One region of the Streptomyces sp. DSM 42067 genome, then DNA from elsewhere that is predicted to be linked to it. Evidence: riboswitches for the same ligand, from Rfam matches in the RefSeq annotation. Region 1 holds a riboswitch; each other region holds the start of a gene.
The links. A riboswitch is a leader RNA that binds a small molecule or an ion and turns the genes downstream of it on or off. The one in region 1 is predicted to bind cyclic di-AMP.
Positions count from the first base shown of each region.

Region 2: another riboswitch for cyclic di-AMP. It lies ahead of ACSMXV_RS25295 (C40 family peptidase); the one in region 1 lies ahead of ACSMXV_RS31030 (M23 family metallopeptidase).
Region 3: another riboswitch for cyclic di-AMP. It lies ahead of ACSMXV_RS35910 (M23 family metallopeptidase); the one in region 1 lies ahead of ACSMXV_RS31030 (M23 family metallopeptidase).
Region 4: another riboswitch for cyclic di-AMP. It lies ahead of ACSMXV_RS18300 (transglycosylase family protein); the one in region 1 lies ahead of ACSMXV_RS31030 (M23 family metallopeptidase).

Region 1 covers NZ_CM147706.1:6,852,165-6,857,482, reverse strand. Annotated here, with positions in the region: gene ACSMXV_RS31035 (GntR family transcriptional regulator) at 193-879, opposite strand; gene ACSMXV_RS31030 (M23 family metallopeptidase) at 1,114-1,923, opposite strand; cyclic di-AMP (ydaO/yuaA leader) riboswitch at 1,937-2,130, opposite strand; gene ACSMXV_RS31025 (M16 family metallopeptidase) at 2,413-3,798, opposite strand; gene ACSMXV_RS31020 (M16 family metallopeptidase) at 3,795-5,159, opposite strand.
Region 2 covers NZ_CM147706.1:5,499,761-5,505,078, reverse strand. Annotated here, with positions in the region: gene pcrA (DNA helicase PcrA) at 1-1,557, opposite strand, end outside; cyclic di-AMP (ydaO/yuaA leader) riboswitch at 1,872-2,063, shown strand; gene ACSMXV_RS25295 (C40 family peptidase) at 2,072-3,256, shown strand; gene ACSMXV_RS25290 (hypothetical protein) at 3,383-3,736, opposite strand; gene ACSMXV_RS25285 (C40 family peptidase) at 4,107-5,165, shown strand.
Region 3 covers NZ_CM147706.1:8,021,924-8,027,241, forward strand. Annotated here, with positions in the region: gene ACSMXV_RS35905 (alpha-galactosidase) at 1-1,002, shown strand, start outside; cyclic di-AMP (ydaO/yuaA leader) riboswitch at 1,289-1,469, shown strand; gene ACSMXV_RS35910 (M23 family metallopeptidase) at 1,472-2,413, shown strand; gene ACSMXV_RS35915 (SGNH/GDSL hydrolase family protein) at 2,657-3,448, shown strand; gene ACSMXV_RS35920 (TetR/AcrR family transcriptional regulator) at 3,657-4,277, opposite strand; gene ACSMXV_RS35925 (glutamate dehydrogenase) at 4,504-5,318, opposite strand, start outside.
Region 4 covers NZ_CM147706.1:3,984,168-3,989,485, reverse strand. Annotated here, with positions in the region: gene ACSMXV_RS18310 (cytochrome P450 family protein) at 1-1,138, shown strand, start outside; gene ACSMXV_RS18305 (transglycosylase family protein) at 1,352-2,272, shown strand; cyclic di-AMP (ydaO/yuaA leader) riboswitch at 2,444-2,639, shown strand; gene ACSMXV_RS18300 (transglycosylase family protein) at 2,644-3,543, shown strand; gene eno (phosphopyruvate hydratase) at 3,792-5,078, shown strand; gene ACSMXV_RS18290 (FtsB family cell division protein) at 5,273-5,318, shown strand, end outside.

The DNA of each region.
Region 1 (5,318 bases):
AACAGGTGAATTGCGGCGGAGCCGCGCCGGCCTCTTTATTCGGAGGCGGCGCGGCTCCGCCCTTTTTACGCCATGCGCTCCGAAGCGCGCGCCATGCCTTCCGAAGCTCGGCCGGAATTCCCTGCACCCCGAGAAAATGGGCAGCAAAAAAGAACCCCCACCGAATATCCCTCTTTGTATACGGCGCCTCTGTTAATGCCGCGGGCTCACAGTGTTTACGGCGTGTTGCGAACCCCTCACACGGTCTCCGCGATCCGGAAAACGGAGCCGGTGGGCGGCGCTGAACCGTTCTGTGTGCAGGGTGGTCAGCGACCGCGCCCGTTCGGCGTCACCGCGGGCCACGGCGTCGACGATCGCGCCGTGCTCGGCCCACGCCTCCACGGGATGGGCGGGGGTCTCGACTGTGTACATCCAGGCGATCTTGTGCCGGAGCTGAGTGAGCAGCGACGTCAGCCCCGGGCTGCCCGAGGCCTGCGCGAGCGTCTCGTGGAACCAGCCGCCCAGCGACCGCAGATCTTCGCTGTGGCCCCGCCTGGCGCGCTCCTGGCCCAGTCGGACCAGGCCACGCAGCACCTTCAGATGCGCCTCGGTACGACGCTGTGCCGCGCGCGCAGCGCCGAGCGGCTCGAGCAGCGTACGGATCTCCAGCACGTCGGCGGCCTCCTGCTCGGTGGGCTCGGCGACACAGGCGCCCGCATGCCTGCGGGTGACGACGAATCCTTCCGCCTCCAGCGTGCGCAGGGCCTCGCGCACCGGGACACGGGACACCCCGTACCGGCGCGCGAGCAGTTCCTCGGTGAGACGGCTGCCGCGCTCGTAGACACCCGCGACGATGTCATCCCGGATGGCCGTGCATACCGAGTGCGCGGGAATGTGCATGACCGGACCTCCGCCTTAATCCCCGCGAAACGCGGTCGATTGACGCCTGTTGACTGACTCTATTGCAGCGGGCGGGAATTTCCGACGGCGGGCTGGAATCCATGGATATTTTTTGGACAAATCGGCGCTCGGAAACGACGAAAGCCCCGGCTCGATGAGCCGGGGCTTCCATGAAGCGGGGCGTTCTGCCCGGTCCGTTCTCCGGTCAGTGCTTCACGCGCGTCCGCTCTCGCGTCAGACCTTCACGCCGTGCGAGCGCAGATAGGTGAGCGGGTCGATGTCCGAGCCGTACTCCTCGGTGGTCCGGACCTCGAAGTGCAGGTGCGCTCCGGTCACGTTGCCGGTTGCGCCGGAGAGGGCTATCCGCTGGCCCGGCGTGACCGTCTGGCCGACGGAGACGGCGATGGACGACAGGTGACCGTACTGGGTGTACGTGCCGTCGTTCATCTTGATGACGACCTCGTACCCATACGAACCGCCCCAGCCTGCGGTGACGACGGTGCCGGAGCCGACAGCGCGGACCGCCGTACCGGACGCTGCGTGGAAGTCGACGCCGGTGTGGCTGCCGGACGACCACAGCGACCCGCCCGCCTTGTAGCCGGTGGAGACATAGGAGCCGGCGATCGGGCTGACGTAGGAGTTGAGGCGCTTGCGCTCGGCCTCGCGGGCGGCGCGCTCCTTGGCCGCACGCTCCTTGGCCTCGCGCTCCTTCTTGGCCTTCGCCTCGGCCTTGCGCTTCTCCTCGGCGGCCTTCTTCTTGGCGGCGGCCTCCTCGGCGGCCTGCTGCTGTGCGACGGCCTGAGCGTCGATCTTGTCAGCGACGGACTCGCCGAGGGTGACGGCCTGGATCAGCCCGGTCTGCTCGACGGAGGCATCGGCAGCCTGGGCCGGGGTGGCGAAGCCGGCGATGACGCCGGTGGTGGTGAGTGCCGCGACACGTGCCGCGCTTGCGGTCCTGCGGGTGATGGGGGTACCTCCCAGGCCCTTGAGGCGCTGGGGCAGGCTCGGACGACGATGCTTCCCGGTGGCGCGTGTGAACGCCATGTAGTGGCTGGTCCTTTCCTTCCTTCTCGCCTACCGGGTTAGCTGACGGGTTCGGAGCAGGAAGGTCTCCTACGGGCTCCCTCGATACGACTCAAGGGCCCCCGATTCACCCCAGGGACTTGGGCTCCTCCTGCGTCGAAGTCGACGGGAGGGTGGGTCCCCGGCTCCCCTGGCTCACGCCGTCCGGGGACTCGGCGATGACTGTCCGGTGCCGCGGCGCGGCGCACTGCCTGACGAACAGCCGGACCGACGCTAAACGGGACATCTTTCAATCAACAAACGCAGCATGGGATTTGTAGTGCATCCCACAGGGCAGACAGGCAACCTCCGCTACATTTCGGACAAACGAGAACCCCGGTGGCTCTGCAGCCACCGGGGTCTCTTCGGGTCCGTGTGGGGCCCTGTGCAGGTCCGTGTGGGGCCCTGTGCGGGCTGTGCGGGGCCTGTGCGGGCTAAGCGGCCCCGTCCGCGCCGCGCGGACGGGGCCGCTTAGCCCGTGACAACCGTCACTTCACCGATTCCGAGCGCCCTGACCGGCTCCTCGATCTGGGAGGCGTCACCCACGAGAACGGTCACCAGGCGGTCCACCGGGAAGGCGCTGACAACCGCCGCCGTGGCCTCGACGGTGCCGGTCGCGGCGAGCTGCTGGTACAGCTGCGCCTGGAAGTCGTCAGGGAGGTGCTGCTCGACCTGGTCGGCCAGCGTGCCCGCAACGACTGCCGCGGTCTCGTACTTGAGCGGGGCGACGCCGACGAGGTTGTGCACGGCGGCGTCGCGCTCGGCGTCCGTGAGACCTTCGGCGGCGAGCGTACGCAGCACCTTCCACAGGTCGTCCAGCGCAGGGCCCGTGTTCGGGGTGTCGACCGAGCCGCTGATGGCGAGCATCGCGGCGCCGCTGCCGTCCGGCGCGGAGCGCAGAACCTGCCCGAACGCCCTTACGCCGTAGGTGTATCCCTTCTCCTCGCGCAGGACGCGGTCCAGGCGAGAGGTGAGCGTGCCGCCCAGGCAGTAGGTGCCGAGCACCTGGGCCGGCCAGACGCGGTCGTGCCGGTCCGGGCCGATACGGCCGATGAGCAGCTGCGTCTGGACCGCGCCGGGGCGGTCCACGATGACGACGCGCCCGGTGTCGTCGGCGGTCACCGGCGGCACGGGGCGGGGCTCGGCGGACGAGCCGGTCCAGGTGCCGAGGGAGTCCGCGAGGAGTGCGTCCAGGTCGGTGCCGGAGAGGTCGCCCACCACGACGGCGGTGGCCGTGGCGGGGCGTACGTGCTTCTCGTAGAAGGCACGCACGGCCGCCGAGTCGATGCCCGCGACCGTCTCCTCCGTACCCTGGCGGGGGCGGGACATGCGCGATTCCGCCGGGAACAGCCCCTTGGAGAGCTCCTTGGCCGCGCGGCGGGCCGGGTTGGCGGTCTCGTGCGGGATCTCGTCGAGCCGGTTGCGCACCAGCCGCTCGACCTCGCTGTCCGCGAACGCGGGCGCCCTGAGCGCGTCGGCGAGCAGGCCGAGGGCCTTCGGCAGCCGGGAGACGGGGACTTCGAGCGAGAGCCGTACGCCAGGGTGGTCGGCGTGCGAGTCGAGCGTGGCGCCGCAGCGCTCCAGCTCGGCAGCGAACTCCTCGGCGGAGTGCTTGTCGGTGCCCTCGGAGAAGGCACGGGCCATGATCGTGGCGACGCCGTCCAGGCCGGCGGGCTCGGCGTCCAGCGGGCTGTCGAGGAGGATCTCGACAGCGACGACGTGCTGGCCGGGGCGATGGCAGCGCAGCACCGTGAGGCCGTTGTCGAGGGTGGTGCGGTCGGGCGCCGGGAAGGCCCAGGGCCTGGCGGGCCCGGCCTGCGGCTGCGGGTGGAATTCCATGGTCGCGGCCTCGGTCACTTCGCCGCCTCCTCGTCTGCGGTCTCGTCGGTGTCCTCGGCGGTCTCGTCCGCGGTTTCAGGATGCGCGAGAGGTTCGTAGACGAGCACCGCGCGGTTGTCGGGCCGCAGGCGGGCCCTGGCGACGTCTCGGACCTCCTCCGGGGTGACCTTCAGGACGCGCTTGACGGCGGTCAGGGCGAGCTGAGGGTCACCGAACAGAACGGCGTACCGGCAGAGTTCGTCGGCGCGGCCCGCGACCGTGCCGAGCCGGTCCAGCCACTCGCGCTCCAACTGTGCCTGGGCGCGCTCCATCTCCTCCGGCGTGGGGCCCTCCTGGGCGAACCGGGCCAGCTCCTCGTCGACGGCTGCCTCGATGACCGGGACCTCCACATCGCCGGACGTCTTCACGTCCAGCCAGCCCAGCGACGGGGCTCCGGCCAGCCTGAGCAGGCCGAATCCCGCCGCGACGGCGGTGCGGTCACGGCGTACGAGCCGGTTGTAGAGCCGCGAGGACTCGCCGCCGCCGAGGACGGTGAGCGCCAGGTCGGCCGCGTCGCACGCGCGCGTGCCGTCCTCCGGCAGCCGGTAGGCGGCCATCAGGGCGCGGGCCGGGACCTCCTCCTCGATCACCTCGCGCAGCTGCTCGCCGATGATCTCCGGAAGGCTTCCGTCGCGCGGGGCGGGCTTGCCGTCGTGCGACGGGATGGAGCCGAAGTACTTCTCGATCCAGGCGAGCGTCTGCTCCGGGTCGATGTCGCCGACGACCGACAGGACGGCGTTGTTCGGCGCGTAGTACGTGCGGAAGAAGGCCCGCGCGTCCTCCAGCGTCGCCGCGTCCAGGTCGGCCATCGAGCCGATCGGGGTGTGGTGATAGGGGTGGCCCTCCGGGTAGGAGAGGGCGGTCAGCTTCTCGAAGGCCGTGCCGTACGGCACGTTGTCGTAGCGCTGGCGGCGTTCGTTCTTGACGACGTCCCGCTGGTTCTCCATGGACTCGTCGTCGAGGGCGGCGAGGAGGGAGCCCATACGGTCGGCCTCCAGCCAGAGCGCGAGCTCCAGCTGGTGTGCGGGCATCGTCTCGAAGTAGTTGGTGCGCTCGAAGCTCGTGGTGCCGTTCAGCGAGCCGCCGGCTCCCTGCACGAGCTCGAAGTGGCCGTTGCCCTTCACCTGGGCCGAGCCCTGGAACATCAGGTGCTCGAAGAGGTGGGCAAGGCCGGTGCGGCCCTTGACCTCGTGGCGTGAGCCGACGTCGTACCAGAGGCACACCGCGGCGACCGGGGTCAGGTGGTCCTCGGAGAGCACGACGCGCAGGCCGTTGGCCAGCCGGTGCTCGGTCGCTGTCAGGCCGCCGGAACCGGCCTGAGCTGTGGCCGTGTGACCCATGGGCATGTACGTCCCTTCGATCGCGAAAACTGAAAGGTTCTGCAGCTCCTGCCACTGTATGCAAGCGCGCTGACACCTGGCGAAGTTCCCGTGACCCGCCCTTCTCTCGCCGTCACCGTTGTGGGCAATCGTTCCGCAGGGCTGGGGGCGCCTCCCATG
Region 2 (5,318 bases), 1.4 Mb from region 1:
CTCGTCGACGCGGCGCAGCGCCTGCGCGAAGCTGATCTTCTCGCGCTGGGCGAGGGCGTCGATCATCGCCTCGGCGCGCTCGCCGATGCCGCGCTTGGGGACGTTCAGGATGCGGCGCAGCGGGACGGAGTCCTCCGGGTTCGACAGCACGCGCAGATACGCGAGGACGTCCCGGACCTCCTTGCGCTCGTAGAAGCGGACGCCGCCGACGACCTTGTACGGCAGGCCGACGCGGATGAAGACTTCCTCGAACACACGGGACTGTGCGTTGGTGCGGTAGAAGACGGCGACATCGCCCGACTTCGCCTCGTCCGCGTCCGTCAGCCGGTCGATCTCGTCGGCGACGAACTGTGCCTCGTCGTGCTCGGTGTCGGCGACATAGCCGGTGATCCGCGCACCCGCGCCGGCGTTCGTCCACAGGTTCTTGGGGCGGCGGCTCTCGTTGCGCTCGATGACGGCGTTTGCGGCGCTCAGGATCGTCTGGCTGGAGCGGTAGTTCTGTTCGAGCAGGATCGTCGTCGCGTCCGGGTAGTCCTCCTCGAACTGGAGGATGTTGCGGATGGTGGCGCCGCGGAAGGCGTAGATCGACTGGTCCGCGTCACCGACGACGCACAACTCGGCCGGCTCCGGGTCGTCGTCCCCTCCGGGCTGTCCCACCAGCTCGCGCACGAGGGCGTACTGGGCGTGGTTCGTGTCCTGGTACTCGTCGACCAGGACGTGCCGGAAGCGCCGCCGGTAGTGCTCGGCGACGTCCGGGAACGCCTGGAGCAGATGGACGGTCGTCATGATCAGGTCGTCGAAGTCCAGCGCGTTCGCCTCGCGCAGCCTCGACTGGTACAGCGCATAGGCCTGGGCGAGGGTCTTCTCGAAACCGTCGGCGGCCTGCGCGGCGAAGGTCTCCTCGTCGATGAGCTCGTTCTTGAGGTTGGAGATCTTGGCGCTGAAGGACTTCGGCGGATAGCGCTTCGGGTCGAGATCGAGATCACGGCAGACCAGCGCCATGAGGCGCTTGGAGTCCGCGGCGTCGTAGATCGAGAAGCTGGAGGTGAAGCCCAGCTTCTTCGACTCGCGGCGCAGGATTCGGACGCACGCGCTGTGGAAGGTCATCACCCACATCGCGCCCGCGCGCGGGCCGACGAGGTGCTCCACGCGCTCCTTCATCTCGCCCGCGGCCTTGTTCGTGAACGTGATCGCCAGGATCTGCCCGGGGTGCACGCCGCGCTCGGCCAGCAGATACGCGATGCGGTGCGTCAGCACGCGCGTCTTGCCGGAGCCGGCGCCGGCCACGATGAGCAGCGGGGAGCCGGAGTGCACGACGGCGGCGCGCTGCTCGTCGTTCAGCCCGTGGAGCAGCTCGGCTGGGTCGATGGCGGGGCGGGGCGCGCCGTCCCGGTAGTACGCGTCACGGGGCGGCGAAGGCACGTCGAACCGGCCCTCGAACAGGTCGTCCGGGATGTCCTCCGGAGCGCTGTCCTCGGGCGGCGGCGGGGGCTCCTCGTCCGCGCGCCGCGCGGGCTGGAGATCGGCCAGGAAGCTGTCGTCAAAGAGGCTGCTCATCGCTCCTCGAGTCTAGGCCGCCGCGCTGACAGTCACTGCCGCCTTGGGAAGTCGGCCGCATCGCCGTCGACAGCGGCGAGAGATCTCGACTCGGAAGCCGAACACTGGCTTGAAAAAGCCAGATAGATCCCTACAGGTGCAGATATCAGCGGTCTTTCTGCTTTGCCTAGAAGCACCCCCTACGACCCCGCCGAATGGTCAAGGTCACGAAAATGTATCGGGCATATCGAACATCAACCTTCACAGCGGCCACACGAGTTGGCTAGCGTGCCCGGCGGGCCGCCCGTACCCCCGCCGGCGAACGACGCCGGGACGGGTTGCCTCCGCCGAGTCCGGTGCGCCCTCACGGCAGCCGGAGCCGGGGACCCACTTTGACCTTGGGGTGAATCGGTCCCGTACCGAGTGCGCGCGACACCCGCGGGCACGAGGCACGGACCGTAGGGCAGCCTTCCGAACCACCCGCCCGAACCCGACAGCTAACCCGGTAGGCGGTCCACGGAAGGAGTCGCCTCTCTTGGCGTCGCACCGCAAGCCGCGGACCACCGGCCAGCTCGTCGCCGGTCTCCGCACGTCCCCCGCGGTCGGCTTCACCGCCGCCGCCCTCACCTCCGTGGCGCTCATGTCACAGACGGCGACCGCCGCGCCCGCCGAACCGAAGCCCAGCCTCGAAGAGGTCCAGAAGAAGGTCGACGACCTCTACCGTCAGGCGGGCGTCGCCACCCAGAAGTACAACGCGGCCCAGGAACGGACCGACGAGCAGCGCAAGCACGTCGACGGGCTGCTCGACGACGTGGCCAAGCGCACCGAGAAGCTGAACGAGGCGCGCCGCGAGCTCGGCTCCTTCGCCGCCGCCCAGTACCGCACCGGGGGCGTCTCCGACACCGCCACGCTGCTGCTCGCCGAGGACCCGCAGGAGTACTTCGACCAGAGCCAGCTCATGAGCCGGCTCACCAACCGGCAGAAGGAAGCGGTCGACGACTACCAGACGCAGCAGATCGAGACGACGAAGAAGCGCGAGGAGGCGACGGAGTCCCTCGCGTCGCTGACCGAGTCGCAGGCGGACCTGAAGGCGAGCAAGCAGGACGTCCAGCAGAAGCTCAGCGAGGCGCGCGAGCTGCTGTCGGAGCTGACCGCAGAGGAGAAGGCGCGGCTCGCCGCGATCGAGAAGGCGAAGGAGGAAGAGGCCAGGCGCAAGGCGGAGGAGCTGGCGCGCCGGCAGGCCGAGGAGGAGCGGCAGCGTCAGGAGGCGCAGGCGCAGGCCGAACAGGAGCAGGCCGAGCAGGAGGCTGCCACCGGTTCCGGGACGGGCACCGGGAGTGACTCCGGCAGCACCGGATCCTCCAGCTACGCCACGATGGCCGCCAAGGTCATCGACTTCGCCGAGGCCCAGATAGGGAAGCCGTACGTGTGGGGGGCCACGGGGCCCGAGTCGTACGACTGCTCAGGGCTCACTCAGGCCGCGTGGAAGACGGCCGGGGTGTCGCTGCCGCGTACCACCTGGGATCAGGTGAAGGTCGGCACGACCGTGTCTGTCGACAATGCCGAGCCGGGGGACCTGGTCTTCTTCTACGACGACATCAGCCACGTCGGGATTTACATCGGGAATGGCGAGATGATCCATGCGCCCAAGCCGGGGGCGAATGTTCGGGTCGAGTCGATTTACTACATGCCGATTCACAGCGTGGTGCGGCCCGCGTAGGTGCGGGGCGTGGGGGCGGGGGCTGCGGGTGCGTCGCGCCGGTTGGGTTCTCCGGGCTTCGCCCCCAGACCCCCGATCGCCCTGACGGGCTCGTCCTCAAACGCCGGACGGGCTATTGCTTGTCGCTCACGTCCAGAGCACCGCGATGAACACGTTCGCCATCGTCAGCAGGCCCACCAGACCGAACGACCTCTTGTCCACCTTCTCCTCGTCGCGCTTCACGTAGACGAGTCCGAGGATCACGATCAGCAGCGCCAGCTTCACGCCGATCTTGATGTTGTCGACGGGCTGGTCGTCGGCCTGGTTGAGGCCGACCAGGATCACTCCCGTGACGAGCATCGTGAGCGCGCCGTGCAGCATCGCCGGGCCGAACCGTGCCGTGCCCTCGCCCATCGCCTTCATCTGGGTCAGAAAGCCGCCCAGAAGCGAGGCGATGCCGATGATGTGCAGGCCGACGAAGAGATGGATGAGTACGTCCATGAGGCCGGAGCCTAACCGGACCACTAGCACCGGCCTCCGGGCAGGGGGGCCACTTCCGGGGCAACGGTCACAGCCGTACGGCAAGGGGGCGGCGGCCTGTCGGCGCCGCGGTCACATACGGGCACCGGGCAGTCCACTCCGGCCAGTTGCGCACATGGCGTCACCGCGGGGTGACGGAGGGGTTTAGCGTGCTTCCCCAGGTGCCCGGCTCCCCACCGCCGCCCGGGCCGAGGGCGGCAGTCGGACACCTCCGCCGAGAAGGTCCGGCGGCGGCGCGCTCCCCCTGTGCGGGCCGCCGCCGGACACCCGTCCCCATGCCGGTTCCTCGGCGGTCGTACGTCGTACGCCCCCCGGAAGGACGTGGACCCCCGTGGCAGCGCACCGGAAGCCCAGACAGCGCTCGCTCAGCGGCCATACGGCCCGCACCGCCACCACCCTCGCACTCGCCGGAGCGGCGACCGCGACGGCCTTCGACGGCGCCGGTCACGCGGCACCGGATCTCACCCCAGCCCAGGTGAAGGCCAAGGTCGACAAGCTCTACCACGAGGCGGAGATCGCCACCGAGAAGTACAACGGCGCGAAGGAGGACGCCGGCGAGACCGAGAAGGGCGTCGACGAGCTGCGCGACGAGGCGGCCCGCAGGATGGAGCAGTTGAACTCCGCGCGCGGTGCGCTGGGTTCGGCGGCGGCTGCGCAGTATCGTTCAGGCGCCGTAGACCCGGGCGTGGAGCTGGCACTCTCCTCCGACCCCGACCAGTACCTGGAGCGCGCGGCGTTGGCGGAGCGCGCCGGTCACCGCCAGGCCGCGGACGTGGCAGGCGTCCAGAAGCAGCTGCAGCAGATCGAGCAGCTCCGCGAGGAGGCCGACGGCCGGCTCGCCGAACTCACGGCCCGCCAGGCCGAACTGAAGCGGCACAAGAAGACCGTGACCACGAAGCTGGCCGAGGCTCAGCAGCTGCTCAACCGCCTCTCCGCGGGCGAGCGCGCCGGGATCTTCGGGGACGGGACGGGGGGCGCGTTCCCCGCCTCCGGTCCCGGAGGACTCGAGGCCTTCCCGGACGGATCGGCCGCAGCCCCCAACTCCCGTGCCGCCGAGGCTGTTTCCTATGCGTTCCGGGCGCTGGGCAGCCCCTACGTGTGGGGTGCCACCGGCCCCAACGCCTTCGACTGCTCCGGCCTCACCCAGGCCGCGTACCGTTCGGCGGGCGTGTCCCTGCCTCGCACGACGTATGCCCAGATCGACGCCGGCCGGCGCATCCCGCGCGCCGAACTGCTCCCGGGCGATCTGGTCTTCTTCTACTCGAGCGTCAGCCACGTCGGCATCTACGTGGGCAACGGCCGGATGATCCACGCCCCTAATCCCAGCGCGCCGGTGCGCGTCGCACCCATCGACGAAATGCCGTTCGCGGGGGCGACGCGGGTGGCGTAGCACCGGGAATGCGGGTGGCATCGCACCGGGGATGCTTGTGCCACTGCGCCCTCGACGCGGGTGGCGTGGCGCCGGCGACATCCGCCGTGCGTGAGCGCCTCCACGCCCTCCACGCCCGCCCCCAGGTCGCGCACCTCACCCAATACGCCCGGT
Region 3 (5,318 bases), 1.2 Mb from region 1:
CCGCACGGGCTGAAGCCGCTCGCCGACGACGTGCACGCCCTGGGCATGCAGTTCGGCATCTGGGTCGAGCCGGAGATGGTCAACGCCGACAGTGATCTGTATCGCGCCCACCCCGACTGGGTGCAGCACTTCCCCGGCCGTACGCGGACGGAGTTCCGCAACCAGCTGGTCCTGAACCTCGCCCGCGAGGACGTCCAGCAGTATCTGTGGGAGCAGCTGGACACCCTGCTGAGCAGCGCGCCGATCGACTATGTGAAGTGGGACTTCAATCGCTGCTTCACGGATGCCGGGTGGCCGGGGGAACCGTATCCGCAGAGGCTGTGGAACGCGCATGTGCATGCGCTCTATGGGTTGTTGGACCGGCTGCGGGCCGCGCACCCGGGAGTGGCGTTCGAGTCCTGCTCGGGCGGTGGCGGCCGGGTCGATCTCGGCATCATGGCGCGCACGGACCAGGTGTGGACCTCCGACAACACCGACCCGCTGGACCGGCTCGCCATCCAGTACGGCTTCACTCAGGTGCACCCCGCGCGGGTCATGGCGGCCTGGGTCACCGACAGCCCGAACGTCCAGCTCAATGACCGTGTGAGCTCGTTGCGCTTCCGCTTCGTCAGTGCCATGGCCGGGGTGCTCGGGGTCGGCGGCGACCTCACCGAGTGGAGCGACGAGGAGCTCGCCGAGGCCCGTCGGTGGGTGGATCTCTACAAGGAGATCCGCCCCGTCGTGCAGCGCGGCGACCTCTACCGGCTGAGGGCGCCGGAGGGCGGGCTGAGCGCGGTGCAGTACGTCCTCGGGGACGAGGCCGTAGTCCTGGCGTGGTTGGGGGCCCAGCACTACGGCGAGGCGCCCCCGGCGGTCAGGCTGCGAGGGCTCGATCCCGCCGGGTCGTACGAGTGCCTCGAGACCGGCGCGGTGCATCGGGGTGCGGTGCTGCTGCACCACGGTCTGCGGACCGGGCTGCATGGCGACCTGGATGCGGCAGTTATCCGTCTGCGTCGCATCTGACCGATTTAGTCCTCTTTGGGTCATTGGCTCTAACTCGCCCTGCAATAAGGCGTCATGAGTGGCATGCCGTGAGCAGGATCATATTGGTGACGGTGGGTGGCGATCTCCCTTTCGTGACCGCCCCTGAATTTCCGGGGGGTTGGCCGGAATGCGGAGATCGTTAATCCACGGACAGTGACCGGAATTTCCGGGGAAGGATCAAGAACCGGAATCCCGCTGGAATAACCACGCTTGTGTCCGCCATTCCGACTCGCTTACGGTCACGGTCGATCCGGGCGGACGCCGAATCCTGCCATCGCCCGGAATCCCCACTCACACAACGTGTATGGCAGGAGCGGGGGATCCCACAGGTAGAACGCCGGTTCCGGGTATCCGGACCAGCTTGGGGTGAAGTCGCGCCAAAACGCGGCCGGACATCTCCAGTCCGAACCCGACAGCTCACCTCGCAGGCGCCGGAGAGGAATTCGCCATGCCCGCGACCGGTAAGAACCGCCGTTCCAAGTCCCTGCGCTTCACCCGCTCCATAGCCGCCTTCAGCGCGGGGAGTGCCGCACTCGCACTGCCGCTCATCGGCGCCACGGGCGCGTTTGCCGCTCCCGCACAGACCGCCCCGCAGTCCGCGGTCCAGTCCGTTTCCGGAAAGGCCGCCGTCGCGGCCGCCGCCGCCAAGTCGGCCGCGAAGAAGACGTATACGGTGAAGTCGGGCGACTGCCTCGCCGGCATCGCCAGGGAGCAGAAGGTCGCCGGCGGCTGGAAGAAGCTCTACAAGGACAACCGCAAGGCCATCGGCGCCGACCCCACAAAGATCCGCGCGGGCCTCAAGCTCGTCGTCGACGGCAAGGCCGCCGCCTCCGACGACTCGGCCTCCGCTTCCGCGTCCAAGGCCCCGGCCGCTGCCGCCTCCAAGGCGCCTGCCGAAAAGGCGTCCACGACCTCCACTGCTCCCACGGCGACCACCACGGCCACCAACACGGCGCCCGCGGACACGGCAGCCACGACCACCTCCGCCTTCACCGCGCCGATCCCCGGCGCCACCATGAGCACGCCCTACCGCCAGTCGGGCAGCATGTGGTCGAGCGGCTACCACACCGGTGTGGACTTCGTGGCCCCGACCGGCACCAGCCTCAAGGCCGTCGGCGCAGGCACTGTCGTCTCCGCCGGCTGGGCCGGTTCGTATGGCAACCAGGTCGTCATCCAGCTGAGCGACGGTCTGTACGCGCAGTACGCCCACCTGTCCGCCCTCTCCGTCTCGGCCGGCCAGACCGTGACCGCGGGACAGCAGATCGGGCTCTCCGGCTCCACGGGCAACAGCACGGGCCCGCACCTGCACTTCGAGATCCGCACCACGCCGGACTACGGCTCCGACGTCGACCCGCTGGCGTACCTGCGCCAGCACGGCGTCTCCATCTGACGCCACCTCGGTTGCGACAGACCGACACCGATCGACGAGGCCCGGTCAGGCCCCGCACCGCCCCATGGTGTGTCCTGGCCGGGCGCACGTCGTCTCGTCCGTGAGCCGCGGCGACCCTGCCTCTATGAACGGCTGGGCTCTATTCCTGGCTTGGGCGAATCTTGACGAGTGGCATATCTCACCCGCCGTCAACCCCTGCCTACGGTGGCGTAGGTCACTTAGCGAGGTGAAAGATATGCCGACGTGGCAGCAGAGTCGACATTCCTCACCAGTGACGTGATCAGGTCCTACGCAGCGGTCGGCGACAGCTTCACGGAAGGTGTCGGAGACCCCGGTCCCGGCGGGCACTTCGTCGGCTGGGCCGACCGGCTCGCCGTCCTCCTCGACGACCGGGTCCCGGAGCACACCTTCCGCTACGCCAATCTCGCCGTACGCGGCAGGCTCCTCGACCAGATCGTCGCGGAACAGGTCCCGCGGGCCAAGGAACTCGCCCCCGACCTCGTGACGTTCTGCGCAGGCGGCAACGACATCATCCGGCCCGGCACCGACCCCGACGACGTCGCGGAACGCTTCGAGCGGGCCGTCGCCGACCTCGCGTCGGCCGCGGGCAGCGTCCTGATCGCCACGGGCTTCGACACTCGCGGCGTACCCGTGCTGAAGCACCTGCGCGGCAAGATCGCCACGTACAACCTGCACTTGCGGGCCATCGCCGACCGGTACGGGTTCCCCGTCCTCGACCTGTGGTCGCTCAAGACCATCCAGGACCGCAGGGCTTGGGACCCCGACCGGCTGCACCTGTCGCCCGAGGGCCACACCCGTGTCGCCCTGCGCGCCGCACAGGTGCTCGGACTCGAGGTGCCCGCCGACCCGGACCAGCCCTGGCCCCCGGAACCGCCGCGCGGCTCCCTCGATGTGCGCCGCGACACGATCCACTGGGCCCGCGAGTACCTCGTGCCGTGGATCGGACGGCGGCTGCGCGGCGAGTCCTCCGGGGACCACGTCGAGGCGAAGAGACCGGATCTGCTGCCTCTGTAGGGGCATCTCGGGGGTCTTGGGGACCGGGGGTGCGGTGAGCGTTGTGGGCAGTCGTTCCGCTGGGGAACGGGTGGGCACAATGGTGGGCACAACCCCACGACGGTGGGTTCGTCACGTACGGCCTGAGCCCCGTCACGGGCCTCCGGCCCGGAGCCGGGGCGCGTCCGGCGCCGGGGTGCGTCCGGAACCGTGGGGCCCGCCCGGCGGGTCACCGTGCCGTAGCCATCAACGCCTTCCGCTCAAGGCCCAGTTCCCGGGCGAGAGCCTCGTCGACCCACTTCGTCATGCGCGCACGGGACAGCGTGCCGTCGTAGGCAGTCATCTGGACCGCGAGCCCGTCCAGCAGCGCGGTCAGACGCAGGGCCGCGGCCATGGGGTCCGGGCAGCGGAACTCGTCGGCCGCCACGCCCTCCGCGATCACCTCGGCGAGCGCCGCCTTCCACTGCTGGTCGAGACCGCGCGTCACCTCGCGCAGCGCGGGATCGCGCAGGGCCCCCGCCCAGCCCTCGATCCACAGCCGCCACCCCTTGGCCTGCCCGGTCGGCGCGTACCAGCGGACGGCGGTACGCAGGCGGCGTACCGCCGTCGTGCGTCTGCCCAGCAGCCTGCGCAGATGCGCGAGATCGCCCTCGGCGGCATGTGTGAACGCGGCGGCGACCAGCTGTTCCTTGGTCGAGAAGTGATAGAGCACCAGGGCGTTGCTGACCCCGAGGGCGGAGGCCACATCGGCGATGCGCACGGCCGCGACGCCTCGCGCCTCGATCTGCTCGACGGCGGCCCGCAACAGCGCTTCCCGCCGCTCGGCCACGCTCAACCGCACCCGTGTCATCAGGAAACACCGCCCACGTTGCACAGGGAAGCACCGTCCATGCTGCACAGGGAAGCACCGTCCATGCTGCACAGGGAAGCACCGTCCATGCTGCACAGGGAAGCACCGTCCATGCTGCACAGGGAAACACCGCCGACGCTGCACACCAGGAGCCCGACCGTGTGCGGCACGCGCGCGTGGGCATGCGCCGCACCAGTCACCGGACCCGGACCAGTCACCGGGACAGTCATCCGTACCACCCGAACCGCTCCGCGATCACCGGCAGCCGGTCCGACACGATGGCGTGCGCGGCCGCGCGCGGCGTCGTACCGTCGGCCTCCGCGCGCGTGAGCATCTGGTCGATCAGGGCGAGCATGGAGCGGCGGGTGTGGTCGAAGGCCGCGTCCGCGTCCGCGCCGATGTCGCCGAACAGCGTCCACCACCACCAGGCGTTCGTACCGGAGTTGACGACGACGTCCGGGAGGACGGTGATCCCCCGCGCCGCCAGCAGTTCCTCCGCCTCGGGCAGCACCGGCATGTTCGCCGCCTCGACGATCCAGCGGGCCGTGATCCGCCGCTGGTTCCCGGCATCGATCGCGTACGACACCGCCGCGGGCACGAGAACCTCCGCGTCGACGGACAGCCAGGCGTCGCCCGGCAGTTCACGGTCGTCGTCGCGCAGGGCGGCGCGATCCACCGTGCCGTACGCGTCCCTGGCCGCGAGCAGCGCCTCGACGTCGAGCCCGGCCGGGTTGGCGATCGTGCCTTTGACGTCGGCGACGGCGACAATCGTGAGCCCCGCGCGGGCGAGAAAGCGGGCGGTCGCGCCGCCCATGGTCCCCAGACCCTGCACGCAGACGCGGGTGCCCGCATACGGAACACCCGCCCGGTCCAACGCGGCCAGCACCGACTCCGCCACCCCGCACCCTCCGACGAGTTCGTCGAGTCCGATGCCGTCCACCTCGACCGCGAACGCGTCGGCGAGCCGCTGCCGGGCCGCCGTCTCGTCGTCAAGCAGCGGGTAGACGGCCTGGATGGACGAGACCAACCCCGCCTCTGCGG
Region 4 (5,318 bases), 2.9 Mb from region 1:
TCCCAGTGGGGTCGAGGCCTGGCTCGTGACGCGGTACGCGGATGCGCGGCAGGCGCTCGCCGATCAGCGGCTGTCGAAAAACCCGGCGCACCATGACGAGCCCGCGCACGCGAAGGGCAAGACGGGGATCCCGGGTGAGCGCAAGGCGGAGCTGATGACGCATCTGCTCAACATCGACCCGCCGGACCACACACGGCTGCGGCGGCTCGTGTCGAAGGCGTTCACGCCGCGCCGCGTCGCGGAGTTCGCGCCGCGCGTGCAGGAGCTCACCGACCACCTCATCGACCAGTTCGCCGACAGAGGCACCGCCGACCTCATTCACGAGTTCGCGTTCCCGCTCCCCATTTACGCCATTTGCGACATGCTCGGCGTCCCCCGCGAGGACCAGGACGACTTCCGGGACTGGGCGGGCATGATGATCCGGCACGGCGGCGGACCGCGCGGGGGCGTCGCGCGGTCCGTGAAGAAGATGCGCGGCTATCTCGCCGAGCTGATTCACCGTAAGCGCGAAGGACTGCGCCAGGACGGCGACGACGACCTCATCTCCGGGCTCATCCGCGCCTCCGACCACGGTGAGCACCTCACCGAGAACGAGGCCGCCGCGATGGCGTTCATTCTTCTCTTCGCGGGGTTCGAGACCACCGTCAACCTCATCGGGAACGGCATCTACGCCCTGCTGCGCAACCCCGTCCAGCGCGAGCGGCTGCAGAAGTCCCTCGCGGCAGGCGAGACGGACCTGCTCGCCACGGGGGTCGAGGAACTCCTCCGCTACGACGGCCCGGTGGAGCTCGCCACCTGGAGGTTCGCGACCGAGGCGCTCACCATCGGGGGGCAGCACATCGAGCCCGGCGACCCCGTCCTCGTCGTACTCGCCGCCGCCGACCGCGATCCCGAGCGGTTCGCCGAGCCCGACACCCTCGACCTGGCCCGGCGCGACAACCAGCACCTCGGATACGGGCACGGCATCCACTACTGCCTGGGCGCTCCCCTCGCCCGGCTGGAGGGGCAGACAGCCATCGCCACGCTGCTGACGCGCCTTCCTGACCTGCAACTCGATGCGGTTCCGGACGATTTGAGATGGCGCGGCGGGCTCATCATGCGAGGGCTGCGGACACTGCCGGTGCGCTTCACGCCGTAGCAGCGGCGGGCCCGGCCGGGACAGACTCCGAGCTGCAGCTGATGGTCCGTCAACCTTGTGACTTTCACGTGATCTCCGCTGCATCGACTTGTGACAAGCGTTCGACTCCCGCTACTTTCACGGTCGACTCGGGTATCAACTGTCCCAGTCGACCCAGTCTTGCCCGGTTGGCTCCGTCGGCCGGGTAAGTCCCCGACCGCGAAAGGCAACCGCATGCTCTCCGGGAACGGCCGACACCGTCGCCCCCGCCAGGCTCCGGCCCTCATCGTCGCGGCGGGGGTGACCGGATCGGCCATCGCGATCCCGTTGCTCGGTGCCACCAGCGCCGGCGCCGCGGACGCCACCACCTGGGACCGGCTCGCCGAGTGCGAGAGCGGTGGCGCGTGGAGCGCGAACGAGGGCGACGGCCACTACGGCGGCCTACAGCTCACGCAGGAGACCTGGGAGAACTACGGCGGCCTCGACTACGCCCCGAGCGCCGATGAGGCGAGCCGTTCGCAGCAGATAGCCGTCGCCGAGAAGATCCTCGCGGACCAGGGTCCCAAGGCCTGGCCGACGTGCGCATTGCTCGTGGGTCTCTCCCAGGGCGGGGCGGCGGCGGACGTCGACCCGGGTGTGTCGGAGGACACATCGAGCCCCTCGTCCGACGCCTCGTCCGGCCCGTCGGACGAGGCGGAGTCCGCCGAGCCGACCGACGACTCCCCGAAGGCTGCCGAAGGGTCGGAAGCCTCCGGCGAGTCAGAATCGGGTAATTCGGACGAGTCGGGCAAGTCTGATGAGTCTGCCCAGAATGAGGGTGATTCGCCCTCCGAGTCCGCTGAGTCCTCCAACTCCGCGGACTCCGGTACGGGAACCGGCCGCCATCGGGGCGAAACCGCCCAGGAGGGCCTGGAGGACACCCGCTCCTCCGACTCCTCCGGCCGTCACGCCTCACGCTCCGACACGGACCGCGGCGACGACGGCTCGTACACCGTGCGCACGGGCGACAACCTCTGGGCGATCGCCGACGCCCATGACGTCGAGGGCGGATGGACCGCTCTCTATGACGAGAACAAGAAGACCGTGGGCGATGACCCGGACCTCATCCTCCCCGGTCAGACCCTGGATCTCGGTCTCGAGTCGATCGATAAATAGCTATAGTTCAGGGCCAATTGTCCGTTTTGGTGGGGCTGAGAGATGCGTCTCAGAAGCCCTGATCGTCTTTGATATCCGCCGAAGCGGATGTTTACGGTCGTGACCGCTCGCCATAGCGGGCACCCGCGGTCGTTACGCCGAATCCTGCCAGCGGCCATACGGGTTCAGTCGTCGCGTCCAGCGCCGTAGGCAGGAGCGGGGGACCCAAGGTTTGCGCCGGCAACGGCAGTTGAGCAGCTGAGCACACGGTGTCGGCTGACGACTGCAGGAACCGGCTTGGGGTGAAGTCGTGCGCAACCACGTGCGACCGGGCACTCACTCGGCCCGAACCCGACAGCTCACCTCGCAGGCGTCGGTGAGGGGATCACTCCATGCTGCGTTCCAGCAAGGGCAACCACCGTCGCTCGTCCGTTCTCAGCCGGACTTCTCGTATCGCCGCGCTCGCCGGTGTCACCGGTGTCGCCATCGCCGCCCCGTTGATGACGGCCGGCTCCGCCTCCGCCGCCACCGCCGCCGAGTGGGACGCCGTCGCCCAGTGCGAGTCGGGCGGCAACTGGTCCATCAACACCGGCAACGGCTACTACGGCGGCCTGCAGTTCTCGACCTCCACCTGGGCCGCGTACGGCGGTACGGAGTACGCCGCCACGGCCGACAAGGCCACCAAGGAGCAGCAGATAGCCGTCGCCGAGAAGGTCCTGGCCGGTCAGGGCAAGGGCGCCTGGCCGAGCTGTGGCGTGGGTCTCTCCAACACCCCGTACGAGGGCGGTTCGAGCGCGGGCACCACGGACTCCGCCACGACCCAGCCGAGCGACGCGACCCAGCAGGGCGATGCGACCCAGCAGGGCGACCCCACTCAGCAGGGCGACGCGACTCAGCAGAGCGAGTCGAACGAGAGCGCGCCCACGCAGAGCGCGCCCACGCCGAGCACGACCACTCCCAGCACCACCACCGAGAGCACGGCCACGCCTAGCACGACCACCCCCGGCACCACCGCCGAGAGCGCGCCCAGCACCACCACGGAGACCGCGCCGAGCACGGAGGAGCAGGCCGCCCCCGGCTCCGAGGAGAGCACTGCGACCGTCGAGACCCCGACCGGCGAGACGGTCAAGAAGGGCGACGGCGAGTACCAGGTCGAGAACGGCGACACCCTCGGCACGATCGCCAAGGACCACAAGGTCAAGGGCGGCTGGAAGAAGCTGTACGAGCTGAACAAGGACGTCGTCGCGGACTGCAACCAGCTCTACCCGGGTCAGCAGCTCCACCTCGGCTGAGGCTTCCCCGAACCCTGAGGCTTCCCCGAACCCCTCACCCCGGTGCGTGTTCCCCCGTACGCGCCGGGGTGAGGCCGTACCCGTACCGGCAGGAGCGAGGAACTTTGTTTCGTTCAGAAACAATTTGCTCTCAGTTTTGTCCAGGGGCCGGTCGGTCGGCTGGCCGTCGCCCCGGAGCCGGATAGGCTCTTGTCGCAAGGCCTAAAGAAACACAGCCCCGCACTTCCAGCGTCACATCCCAGAAGGAGATGCTCGTGCCGTCCATCGACGTCGTCGTAGCCCGGGAAATCCTGGACTCCCGAGGCAACCCCACGGTCGAGGTCGAGGTCGGCCTCGACGACGGCAGCACCGGTCGTGCCGCCGTACCGTCCGGTGCTTCCACCGGTGCGTTCGAGGCCCTCGAGCTCCGTGACGGAGACGCCAACCGCTACGGCGGCAAGGGCGTCGAGAAGGCCGTCCTCGCCGTCATCGAGCAGATCGGCCCGGAGCTCGTTGGGTACGACGCCACCGAGCAGCGCCTGATCGACCAGGCGATGTTCGACCTGGACGCCACCCCGGACAAGTCCTCGCTCGGCGCCAACGCCATCCTCGGCGTCTCGCTCGCCGTCGCCCACGCCGCCTCCGAGGCCTCCGACCTCCCGCTCTTCCGCTACCTGGGCGGTCCCAACGCGCACCTGCTGCCGGTGCCGATGATGAACATCCTGAACGGCGGCTCGCACGCCGACTCCAACGTGGACATCCAGGAGTTCATGATCGCCCCGATCGGCGCGGAGTCCTTCTCCGAGGCCCTGCGCTGGGGCACCGAGGTCTACCACACCCTCAAGAAGGTGCTGAAGTCCAAGGGCCTGGCCACCGGCCTCGGCGACGAGGGCGGCTTCGCCCCGAACCTCGGCTCCAACCGCGAGGCCCTCGACCTCATCCTCGAGGCCATCAAGGAAGCCGGTTACGCCCCCGGCGAGCAGATCGCCCTCGCGCTCGACGTCGCCGCCTCCGAGTTCTACAAGGACGGCAAGTACCTCTTCGAGGGCAAGGAGCGCTCCGCCGCCGAGATGACCGAGTACTACGAGGAGCTCGTCTCCGCGTACCCGCTCGTCTCCATCGAGGACCCGCTGTTCGAGGACGACTGGGCCGGCTGGAAGGTCATCACCGACAAGCTCGGCGACAAGGTCCAGCTGGTCGGCGACGACCTCTTCGTCACCAACCCCGAGCGCCTCTCCCGCGGCATCGAGGAGGGCGCCGCCAACGCCCTGCTGGTCAAGGTCAACCAGATCGGTTCGCTGACCGAGACCCTCGACGCCGTCGAGCTGGCCCAGCGCAGCGGCTTCAAGTGCATGATGTCGCACCGCTCCGGCGAGACCGAGGACGTCACCATCGCCGACCTGGCCGTCGCCACCAACTGCGGCCAGATCAAGACCGGTGCCCCGGCCCGCTCCGAGCGCGTCGCCAAGTACAACCAGCTGCTGCGCATCGAGGAGATCCTCGACGACGCGGCGGTGTACGCCGGCCGCAGCGCCTTCCCGCGGTTCAAGGGCTGAGCCGAGCTCGCACCGCGAGCTGAGGTGTCGCCAGTCGTACGTACGTCCCCGTACCCGGTCCCGTACCGTGTGCGGGGACGTACGCACGTGACGGGGAGGCGGGAACATGGCCGTGCTGTGCTGTCCTGGGGGACAACCCCCGGACCCCCGGCCGACGAGCAGGTGACCGGAGCAATGAGGCGAGGTGAGGCGTCGTGACCACCCGGGACCGGTTCTCCACCGCGACCCGGCTGCGGTTGC